DNA from 3 places in the Vibrio sp. EA2 genome. Region 2 is predicted to be linked to each of the others. Evidence: predicted binding sites of a transcription regulator. Region 2 holds the regulator's gene; each other region holds the start of a gene.
What was found. The regulator MetJ, encoded in region 2, represses methionine synthesis genes. The targets are predictions, from matches to a motif close to TTAGACNTNTANANGTCTAA.
Positions count from the first base shown of each region.

Region 1 (3,287 bases), on a different contig from region 2:
ATGCCTTCATCCATGTTGATATCGATGATTTGTGCGCCGTTTTCAACCTGCTGGCGAGCAACATCTAACGCTTCATCGTATAACTCTTCTTTGATTAAGCGCTTAAAACGAGCTGAACCCGTGACGTTAGTACGCTCACCCACGTTAATAAATAGCGAATCTTTATCGATAGAAAGTGGCTCTAAGCCAGATAAACGGCAAGCAACCGGAAGATCAGGCAACTGGCGAGGCGTTACGTTTTCAACCGCTTCCGCCATTTGACGAATATGTTCTGGCGTTGTACCACAACAGCCACCAATCAAGTTCAAGAAGCCGCTTCCAGCCCACTCCTCAACATGCTTGGCCATATCCTCAGGGGATAAATCGTATTCACCAAATGCATTAGGAAGACCCGCGTTAGGGTGAGCAGAGACAAAAGATTCGGATATGCGCGAAAGCTCTTCAACATATGGACGCAGTTCATCAGGGCCAAGCGCACAGTTCAAGCCAAATGAAAGCGGCTTAACATGGCGTAACGAGTTGTAAAACGCCTCTGTTGTTTGACCTGACAAGGTTCGCCCTGAAGCGTCAGTGATGGTACCTGAGATCATCACAGGAAGTTCGATACCCAGCTCTTCAAATACTGAATCGACCGCGAAGGCACACGCTTTCGCATTCAAGGTATCAAAAATCGTCTCAATAAGAATGAGGTCCGAGCCACCTTTGATCAACGCACGAGTAGACTCTGAGTAAGCTTCGACCAATTCATCAAAACTTACATTGCGGTAACCAGGATCGTTTACATCAGGAGAGATAGAACACGTACGGTTTGTCGGGCCCAGAACACCGGCAACAAAACGGGGTTTATCCGGTGTTTTCGCGGTCCACTCATCAGCGACTTCACGAGCTAACTTAGCCGCGGCAAAGTTGATCTCTTCACTCAGGCTTTCCATCTCATAGTCAGCCATAGCGATAGTGGTCGCATTAAAAGTATTGGTTTCCAGGATATCAGCACCAGCTTCAAGATAAGCGCTGTGTATTTCCTTAATCAATTGAGGCTGACTCAGTACCAACAAGTCGTTGTTACCCTTTAGATCGCAGTGCCAGTCAGCAAAGCGCTCTCCTCGATAGTCTTGCTCTTCAAGTTTGTATCCCTGAATCATAGTGCCCATACCACCATCAATCAGAAGAATACGTTGCTTCAATTGAGCTTCAATCTGTTGTCTTACATTACTTCCCACAGTACAGCCTCATTCCTTTCGTTATCATGCCATCCTATCACACAAAGTTCAGGAGTCTAGACGTCTAAATACAGATTTAATGATTATTTTATCGGCCTCTTACGTTATCAAATAATCGCGAAAAAATGTTTGCTATTTAAACAGCATCAGCCGAAAATTCCATTCATAAAATGTTACAAACAGAGTGTTCTAATGTCGGTCTATCATACTTTATGTTTTCTCTCCGCAGCTGCGATGCTAATAGCCTTTGTAAACAGCAAAATAGGCAAGATGCAAACCACTATTGCCATTACCGCTGGTTCAATGGTTCTTTCCCTCCTGATCCTAATTGCTGGTCAAAATAACTGGTTCCATCTGACAGAGATAGCCACAGAAACCGTAACCAGAATCAATTTCGAAGATTTCTTGCTCAAAGGTATCCTCGGTTTTTTGCTGTTTGCAGGCGGTCTGGGAATCAAGTTACCCAACCTGAAAGATCAAAAATGGGAAATCACAGTATTAGCATTAGCAGCCACTCTGTTTTCAACTTTCTTCATCGGTTTTGTCCTCTATGGGATTTGCTTACTGATCGGGATTCAGTTTGACTTGATTTACTGCCTACTGTTTGGTGCATTGATCTCTCCAACGGACCCGATAGCGGTACTTGCCATTGTCAAAAAACTGGATGCCCCAAAACGCATCTCGACACAGATCGAAGGTGAATCGTTGTTCAATGATGGCTTTGGTCTGGTTATTTTTGTCACCTTATTCACAATCGCATTTGGCACTGAAGCACCAACGGTAGGAAGTGTCACGATGCTCTTTATCCAAGAAGCGATTGGCGGCATTTTTTATGGCTTCCTACTTGGGTTGCTCTTCCACTACTTAATTAGTGCGACCAATGACCACTCAATGGAGCTATTACTTACTATTGGTGTTCCTACAGCAGGTTATGCTTTCGCAGAGTACATCCACGTATCAGGCCCATTAGCCATGGTTGTATCCGGCATTATGATTGGTAACTGGACACGCTTTATCGGCTTCTCTAAAGAGAGTGAAGATCACCTCGACCACTTCTGGGAATTGGTTGATGAGTTTCTAAATGGCGTTCTGTTCCTATTGATCGGTATGTCGATGCTGCTGTTCAAATTCCACCAAGAAGACTGGATCATGATGGCCATCGCTGTACCTCTGGTTCTGGCATCCCGTTACCTTAGTGTCTTTCTCTCTTACATTGGTTTTAAGCGATACAGAAAATATAACCGTTGGTCAGTCAAAATCCTAACTTGGGGCGGTCTTCGCGGTGGTCTCGCTCTTGCGATGGCACTTTCAATCCCATCAGGAATCTGGGTCGTACAAGACAAACTGATCGATGTTAAAGAGATCATCTTGGTTATGACTTACGCAGTGGTTGTGTTCTCTATTTTGATTCAAGGCTCAACCATTACGCCAATGATCGAGAAAGCCAAAGAAGAAGAAAAGAAGATGGAAGAGGAGCGTAACGCTTTAGCCGTCTCCGAAGAAAAACAGCATCCTGTACCAAACGAACATAAAGAACAGCTTGAATCTTAAGTGTTACTCAATCCTCAAAAAGCAGCCATATGGCTGCTTTTTTTTATATGTGCGTACTCTTTACTCGCAAACTAAACACAATCACACTAATCTATAATCTCTAAGCAATAAGCAATAAGCATCAATCACTTAAGATCCTCTAGTCGCAAGTATTGTGGAAATACCAGAGTAGCGACCATTCATTCGCACGCCTTTATATTCACATCCCTTGGATTACAGCAATTTGACTATGCTTATCTCTTTGGCGCAGTTTGTATCAATACAGGGGAAGCAGAAGCCATCGTCTCACCATTGAGCAATATGGAAGCGATGAGAGAGCATTTAAATCTCATCTCTGATGCTACACCAATGGGAAAACACTCGGTCATCATTATGGATCAAGCGAGCTGGCACCAAAGTTATCTAGGAAAAGAGTACTCAAACGTAACCATTCTCCATATCCCACCGTCTTCACCAGAGCTCAGTCCAATAGAGCAAGTCTGGAGTTGGTTGCGACAGAATGAACTAGCCAACCGA
Region 1 covers NZ_JAWLID010000013.1:486-3,772, reverse strand. Annotated here, with positions in the region: gene metH (methionine synthase) at 1-1,220, opposite strand, end outside; gene RXX31_RS20145 (sodium:proton antiporter) at 1,413-2,771, shown strand; gene RXX31_RS20140 (transposase) at 2,886-3,287, shown strand, end outside.
Region 1: a site for MetJ is predicted at 1,269-1,288, ahead of metH (methionine synthase). Genes of this name have one in related genera too.

Region 2 (3,287 bases):
GCGGCTGATACCACCACCAAATCATTTTCTGCAGAGTACTCTTTGAGAATACCCGCTACACGTAAATAGCACTCTGGGTCTGCCAGGCTGCTACCACCAAACTTGTGTAGCTGACGTTGTACAGTCATTATGATCTCCTATTGCTGTGCAGATTTGGTGAAAGCTTGTTCTAAGTCAGCAATGAGATCTTGCGCATCTTCCAGACCGACTGAAAGGCGTAGTAGCTGCTGTGATACGCCAGCTTCAGCCAATGCTTCCTCACCCATAGCACGGTGCGTCATGGATGCCGGGTGGCAAATCAGGCTTTCTACTCCACCGAGAGACTCAGCGAGTGAAAACAATTTCAGTTCCTTGACGAAGGCTTTGAGTTGCTCAAATGAACCCGCGAACTCAAAACTCAGCATGGACCCAAAGCCCGATTGCTGCTTTTTAGCAATCTCGTGGCCAGGGTGATGTGGCAGACTTGGATGATAAATTTTCGCCACCAACGACTGCTTCTGTAGGTAAGCCAGCACCTGCTGTGAACTTTCTTCATGCACTCGCATACGTGCCCCCAAAGTACGAAGACCTCTCAAAGTCATGTAGCTATCAAATGGTGTACCTGTCGCACCAATACAATTGCCCCACCAGGCTAACTCTTCTGCATGTTCTTCCGTTTTAGCGATAATCACGCCACCAATCACGTCCGAGTGACCATTGATGTATTTGGTTGTCGAGTGAATAACAAAGTCAGCCCCCAACTCTAGAGGTTTCTGGTATACCGGTGTCAAAAACGTATTGTCTACTGCGACTAAAGCACCGGCTTGCTTTGCTTTTTCACAGACCACAGCAATATCGACAACGCGAACCAGAGGGTTAGACGGTGTTTCTAGCAGAACCAGTTTTGGCTTTTGTGCTAATGCCTCATCCAGCGCTTTCTCGTCAGTTTGATCGACAAACAGCACCTTGAAGTCGCCTTTATTCGCACGAGTATTAAACAGGCGGTAAGTGCCACCATAACAGTCGTTTGGAGCAACAATAACATCATCAGGACCAATAAAAGCCGATACCCATAAGTTCAGTGCAGACGTACCACAGTTAGTGATCACGGCTCCTTTGCCAGATTCCAGCTCAGACAATGCACTTTCTAATAATCCACGATTTGGATTACCTGAGCGCGTGTAGTCGTACTTAGGCACTTCCCCAAATGCAGGAAAGCCGTAGTTTGTCGAAAGGTAGATTGGTGGAACGACAGCATGGTATTGAGTGTCAGATTCAATACCGGTACGTACGGCAATAGTTGCAGGCTTACGGGTGCTCATGGGTGTATCCTTTCACAGGTGATGACTTCTAAATGGGAATGCGCTATATCTAAATGGTGAGATTCAATGAATTGCACACTCCTTACTGTTCCTGTCACTTTACTCGTCAAAAATTAAGACGTCAACACTTCTAGACGTCCATATGTCTTTGCTTATGGCAGTAAATGCAGCTAAAATCAGCTCCTATATTATTTTTTAACCTATTACATAGATGAAGGTACGCAATGGCTGACTGGAATGGCGAATACATTAGCCCTTATGCTGAGCATGGAAAGAAAAGCGAACAAGTAAAAAAAATCACTGTCTCTATCCCGCTGAAAGTTTTAAAAGTGCTAACTGATGAACGTACTCGTCGTCAGATCAACAACTTACGCCACGCAACCAATAGCGAACTCCTATGTGAGGCATTTCTACATGCGTATACGGGTCAACCGCTTCCAACGGATGAAGACCTTCGTAAAGATCGCCCAGACGATATTCCGACGGAAGCGAAAGCTCTGATGACGGAAATGGGCATCGAATTCGAGTCGTTTGACGAAGAGTAACCTAAAGCGTGTCGAATACACCAAATGGTTATTCAATCTTGAAAGCTAAGAAATAACATAAAAAATGGGACGCTATCGCGTCCCATTTTTTGTACATCATTCAATGCTGAGCTTTACTCTGCCATATAGTTTTCTGGCATTTCAATACGGGCAACACCCGAGTCAACTGCCGCTTGAGCAACGGCTTTTGCAACGCGAGGCAGTAAGCGAGCATCCATTGGCTTTGGAATAATGTAATCTGAGCCGAACTCAAGCTTATCGACACCCGCCGCTGCCAATACTGCTTCTGGTACTGGCTCTTTCGCCAACTGACGAATAGCATCAACCGCTGCAAGTTTCATCTCATCGTTAATTTCGCTTGCACGTACATCAAGCGCACCACGGAAGATGAATGGGAAACAAAGTACATTGTTTACCTGGTTCGGATAATCACTACGCCCTGTACCCATGATTAAATCATTACGAACTTCGTGCGCGAGCTCTGGCTTAATTTCAGGATCTGGGTTTGAACATGCGAAAACAATTGGCTTATCCGCCATCAGTTTTAATGCTTCAGGTGGAAGCAGATTTGGACCTGATACGCCAAGGAACAGATCAGCACCTTCAATCACATCTTCTAAAGTACGCTTATCGGTGTTATTTGCGAATAGCTCTTTGTACTCGTTAAGATCATCACGGCGAGTATGAATCACGCCTTTACGATCCAACATGTAAATCTTTTCACGCATCGCACCACATTTTATCAGTAGTTCCATACACGCTACTGCAGCCGCACCGGCACCAAGACAAACAATCGTAGAATCTTCAAGCTTCTTACCTTGCAGCTCAATGGCGTTCAGCATGCCTGCTGCCGTTACGATTGCTGTACCATGTTGATCATCATGGAAGACAGGAACGTCACAACGTTCGATAAGACGCTTTTCAATTTCAAAACAGTCTGGAGCCTTAATATCTTCCAGGTTAATACCACCGAAGGTATCAGCAATGCTTGCTACGGTATTAACGAACTCGTCGATCGTGCGGTGTTTTACTTCGATATCAATAGAATCAAGTCCAGCGAAACGCTTAAACAGTAGCGCTTTACCTTCCATTACAGGTTTAGAAGCAAGCGGACCTAAGTTACCCAAGCCAAGAATCGCGGTACCGTTAGAAATAACGGCAACCATGTTACCTTTCGCGGTGTACTTATAGATATTGTCAGGATTTTGTGCGATTTCACGTACAGGCTCAGCGACACCAGGGCTGTAGGCTAAAGCAAGATCACCAGCGGTTTCGGCAGGTGTGGTTAGCTCGACGGCAATCTTCCCTGGGGTTGGGTATGCATGATAGTCAAGAGCTCGTTGGCGTTGTTCTTCTTCTGGAGTTACTGCTTTGTCTTCAGACATGAGGGCGTTTCTCTTTTTATTTTTAGGTAAGGGGGGAATAAATTCTAATGGATAGT
Region 2 covers NZ_JAWLID010000021.1:45,538-48,824, forward strand. Annotated here, with positions in the region: gene RXX31_RS22850 (bifunctional aspartate kinase/homoserine dehydrogenase II) at 1-128, opposite strand, end outside; gene RXX31_RS22855 (O-succinylhomoserine (thiol)-lyase) at 138-1,301, opposite strand; gene metJ (met regulon transcriptional regulator MetJ) at 1,526-1,846, shown strand; gene RXX31_RS22865 (malic enzyme-like NAD(P)-binding protein) at 1,960-3,231, opposite strand.

Region 3 (3,287 bases), on a different contig from region 2:
TGAATAATTTGTACCAGAACAATGAGCATTACCACGGTAACAGCCATGATGGTGACATCGTAGCGGTGGAAACCGTATCGAATTGCCACGTCGCCAAGGCCACCGCCACCAACAGTACCTGCCATCGCAGAGTAGCTGACCAAGGTTACGAGTGTGATTGTTACTGAGTTAACAATAGTCGGCATTGCTTCAGGTAGCAGAACTTTTGTTATGATTTGTACTGGTGTTGCACCCATAGATTGTGCTGCTTCCACTAAGCCCGTTGGTACTTCAAGTAGAGCACCTTCGATAAGACGCGCAACAAACGGAATGGCACCAATGGTTAACGGTACGATGGCTGCGGTTGTACCAATAAAGGTACCGACCAGCATTTTAGTCACTGGGATGATTGCAACCATCAGTACAAGGAAGGGTACTGAACGGCCCACGTTGACAATAGCGCCGAGAATGCCATTGAGTTTAGTATTCTCAAGCAGGCCACCTTTTTTAGTAATATGCAGAATGACCCCTAAAGGGATACCGACAGCGAAGCCAACGATGCCAGCAACGGCCACCATGTATACCGTTTCCCAGGTTGCACCCAGAAGAAGGTTGCTGTTTAGGCTTAGCCACTCAGAAACAGTATTAAAGGACATAACCAAGTACCTCTACTTTCACGTTGTGCTCACGCAGGTATTCGATTGCTGCGTTGTCATCTTGTTCATTACCAAACAGTTCAGCGACCATCATGCCGAATTTCACGCCACCGGCGTAATCAAGATCTGAACTTAGGATACTTACATCAATATTGTATTTGCGTGAAATCTGAGACATCAATGGAGCGTCAACCGTTGCGCCTGTGAACTCCATACGGACTAGCGGGTAGCTGCCCTCAATACGGCTTGATTGAAGTCGAGCCTGGTAATCTTCAGGAATAGACAGATCCAGAGTCGAGCGAATGAACTCGTGCGCCAGTTCTGTTTTCGGGTGAGCAAAAATTTCACCCACGGTGCCTTTCTCAACCAGTTCACCACCACCGATGATCGCCACTTCGTGACAGATGCTTTTTACCACTTCCATTTCATGCGTGATAAGCAAAATAGTGATGTTGAGTTTACGGTTGATCTTCTTTAATAACTCAAGGATTGATTGAGTCGTTGCCGGATCCAGTGCGCTGGTGGCTTCATCACACAATAGCACGCTTGGATCAGAGGCTAATGCACGAGCAATGGCTACACGCTGCTTTTGGCCGCCACTTAAGTTAGCTGGGTAGCTTTCATGTTTGTCTTCTAACCCTACTAGTTTCAGTAGTTCAGTGACTTTCGCATTGATATGCGATTTATCTTTACCTGCGAGTTCAAGAGGTAGTGCAACGTTGTCGAAAACGGTACGAGACGACAGCAGGTTAAAGTGCTGGAAAATCATGCCGATATTACGACGAGTTTCTACCAGTTGTGTTTTGCTTAGTTTGGTCAGGTCAACGCCATCTACGATGATGGAGCCAGAGGTCGGAGCCTCTAACATGTTCACACAGCGAATCAGAGTACTTTTACCAGCACCTGACGAGCCGATCACCCCAAAGATGGTGCCCTTGGCGATATGTAGGTTAATGTCTTTCAGAGCCAGAATTTCTTTATTGCCCTGGTAGAACACTTTATTGACGTTTTCTATTTCTATCATGTTTCAACCTGCATAGAGATATGGGGAACTTCGTTGTCAAAAACGGCTTTTGACAGAACTTAATTTTGAGCTCTATCTCAATTTTCAGTTGATGCTATGGGTTAAGAAGATTGAAGTCAATAGATATTTTTACGTCTAGACGTCTAAATGTGCAAACGTTCTGATATAGGAATGTGATGATATCAGAGGTGTTTTTTCGAACATTAGGTGGAAGCCCCCGATATTCAACGATTCTTGCGATGTAGCGTGCTGATTTGTCGCAATGTCAATCTAAATAGATAGTGTTGAAGTTTATAAGGTATGTAATAATCTGCTTAAACCGAGTTAATAGAGAAATACGTTTTGGCAAAACCTGCTGTTTTTATCGACCGTGATGGCGTGATTAACGTCGATCATGGTTACGTTCATGACGAACATGATTTTGAGTACATTGACGGTGTGTTTGAAGCGACGAAAGCGCTGAAAGACCAAGGTTACATGTTGGTTCTTGTGACGAATCAATCTGGCATCGCACGCGGTAAATTCAGTGAAGACCGATTTTTATCTCTGACTCAATGGATGGATTGGAACTTCGTAGATCACGGTGTCGAGTTTGATGGCTTCTATTACTGCCCGCATCACCCTGAAGAGGGGATTGGCGAATACAAGCAAGATTGTGATTGCCGTAAGCCAAAGCCGGGGATGTTCATTTCTGCACGTGACTTCCTTAAGATCGACATGGAAAACTCGGTCATGATTGGTGATAAAGCGGAAGACATGATGGCAGCAGAAGCGGCTGGTGTAGGGACCAAGATTCTTGTACGTACCGGAAAACCAATTACTGAACAGGGTGAAGCGCTAGCGACGGTAGTATTGGATAGCATTGCTGACGTTCCTGCATATTTAAACAAATAACATCATCGCTATATTTTTAAAGGGAAGCACTGGCTTCCCTTTTCTCTATTTGTTGTTAAAGTTCATTTATCTAAGTTTCTACCCACTTTAGTTTGATCACCTATGAACAAAAAACTCACCATTCTTGATATCGCAAAACTGGCCGGCGTTGGTAAGTCGACGGTAAGTCGTGTGCTCACGAACGACCCCAAGGTAAAGCCAGAAACGCGCGAGAAGGTGGAAAAAGTCATTAGTGATTCAGGCTATGTTCCTTCTAAATCCGCGCAGTCAATGCGTGGCGGCCGACAAAAGGTCGTCGGGGTGATTATTTCGCGTTTAGACTCGCCATCAGAAAACCAAGCGGTAGGCACCATGCTCAGTGAGTTATATTCTGCTGGTTATGATGTGGTGATCATGGAAAGCCAGTTTGATCGCCAAAAAACCATTGAGCACCTTGAGGTTCTTCGACGTCGCAATGTAGATGGCGTGATTGTATTTGGTTTTACAGGTTGCGATGAGAAGGCGCTGGCTGAGTGGGGCAGTCGCATTGTGGTGATTGCCATGGACACGAGTGATGTCTCCTCCATAAATTATGATAACCAAGGCATTATCGATATGGCTCTCTCTCATTTAGAGCAGCAGTCGCTTTCTCGTATTGCCTACATTGGTGTGGATTCTGACGACAGAACAACGGGCTTTGCACGTTTGAATGCTTACCAGTTGTGGTGTCAGCGCAGGAATATCCAACCTTGTTT
Region 3 covers NZ_JAWLID010000007.1:27,319-30,605, reverse strand. Annotated here, with positions in the region: gene RXX31_RS15130 (methionine ABC transporter permease) at 1-635, opposite strand, end outside; gene metN (methionine ABC transporter ATP-binding protein MetN) at 625-1,659, opposite strand; gene gmhB (D-glycero-beta-D-manno-heptose 1,7-bisphosphate 7-phosphatase) at 2,002-2,553, shown strand; gene treR (trehalose operon repressor TreR) at 2,656-3,287, shown strand, end outside.
Region 3: a site for MetJ is predicted at 1,787-1,806, ahead of metN (methionine ABC transporter ATP-binding protein MetN). Genes of this name have one in related genera too.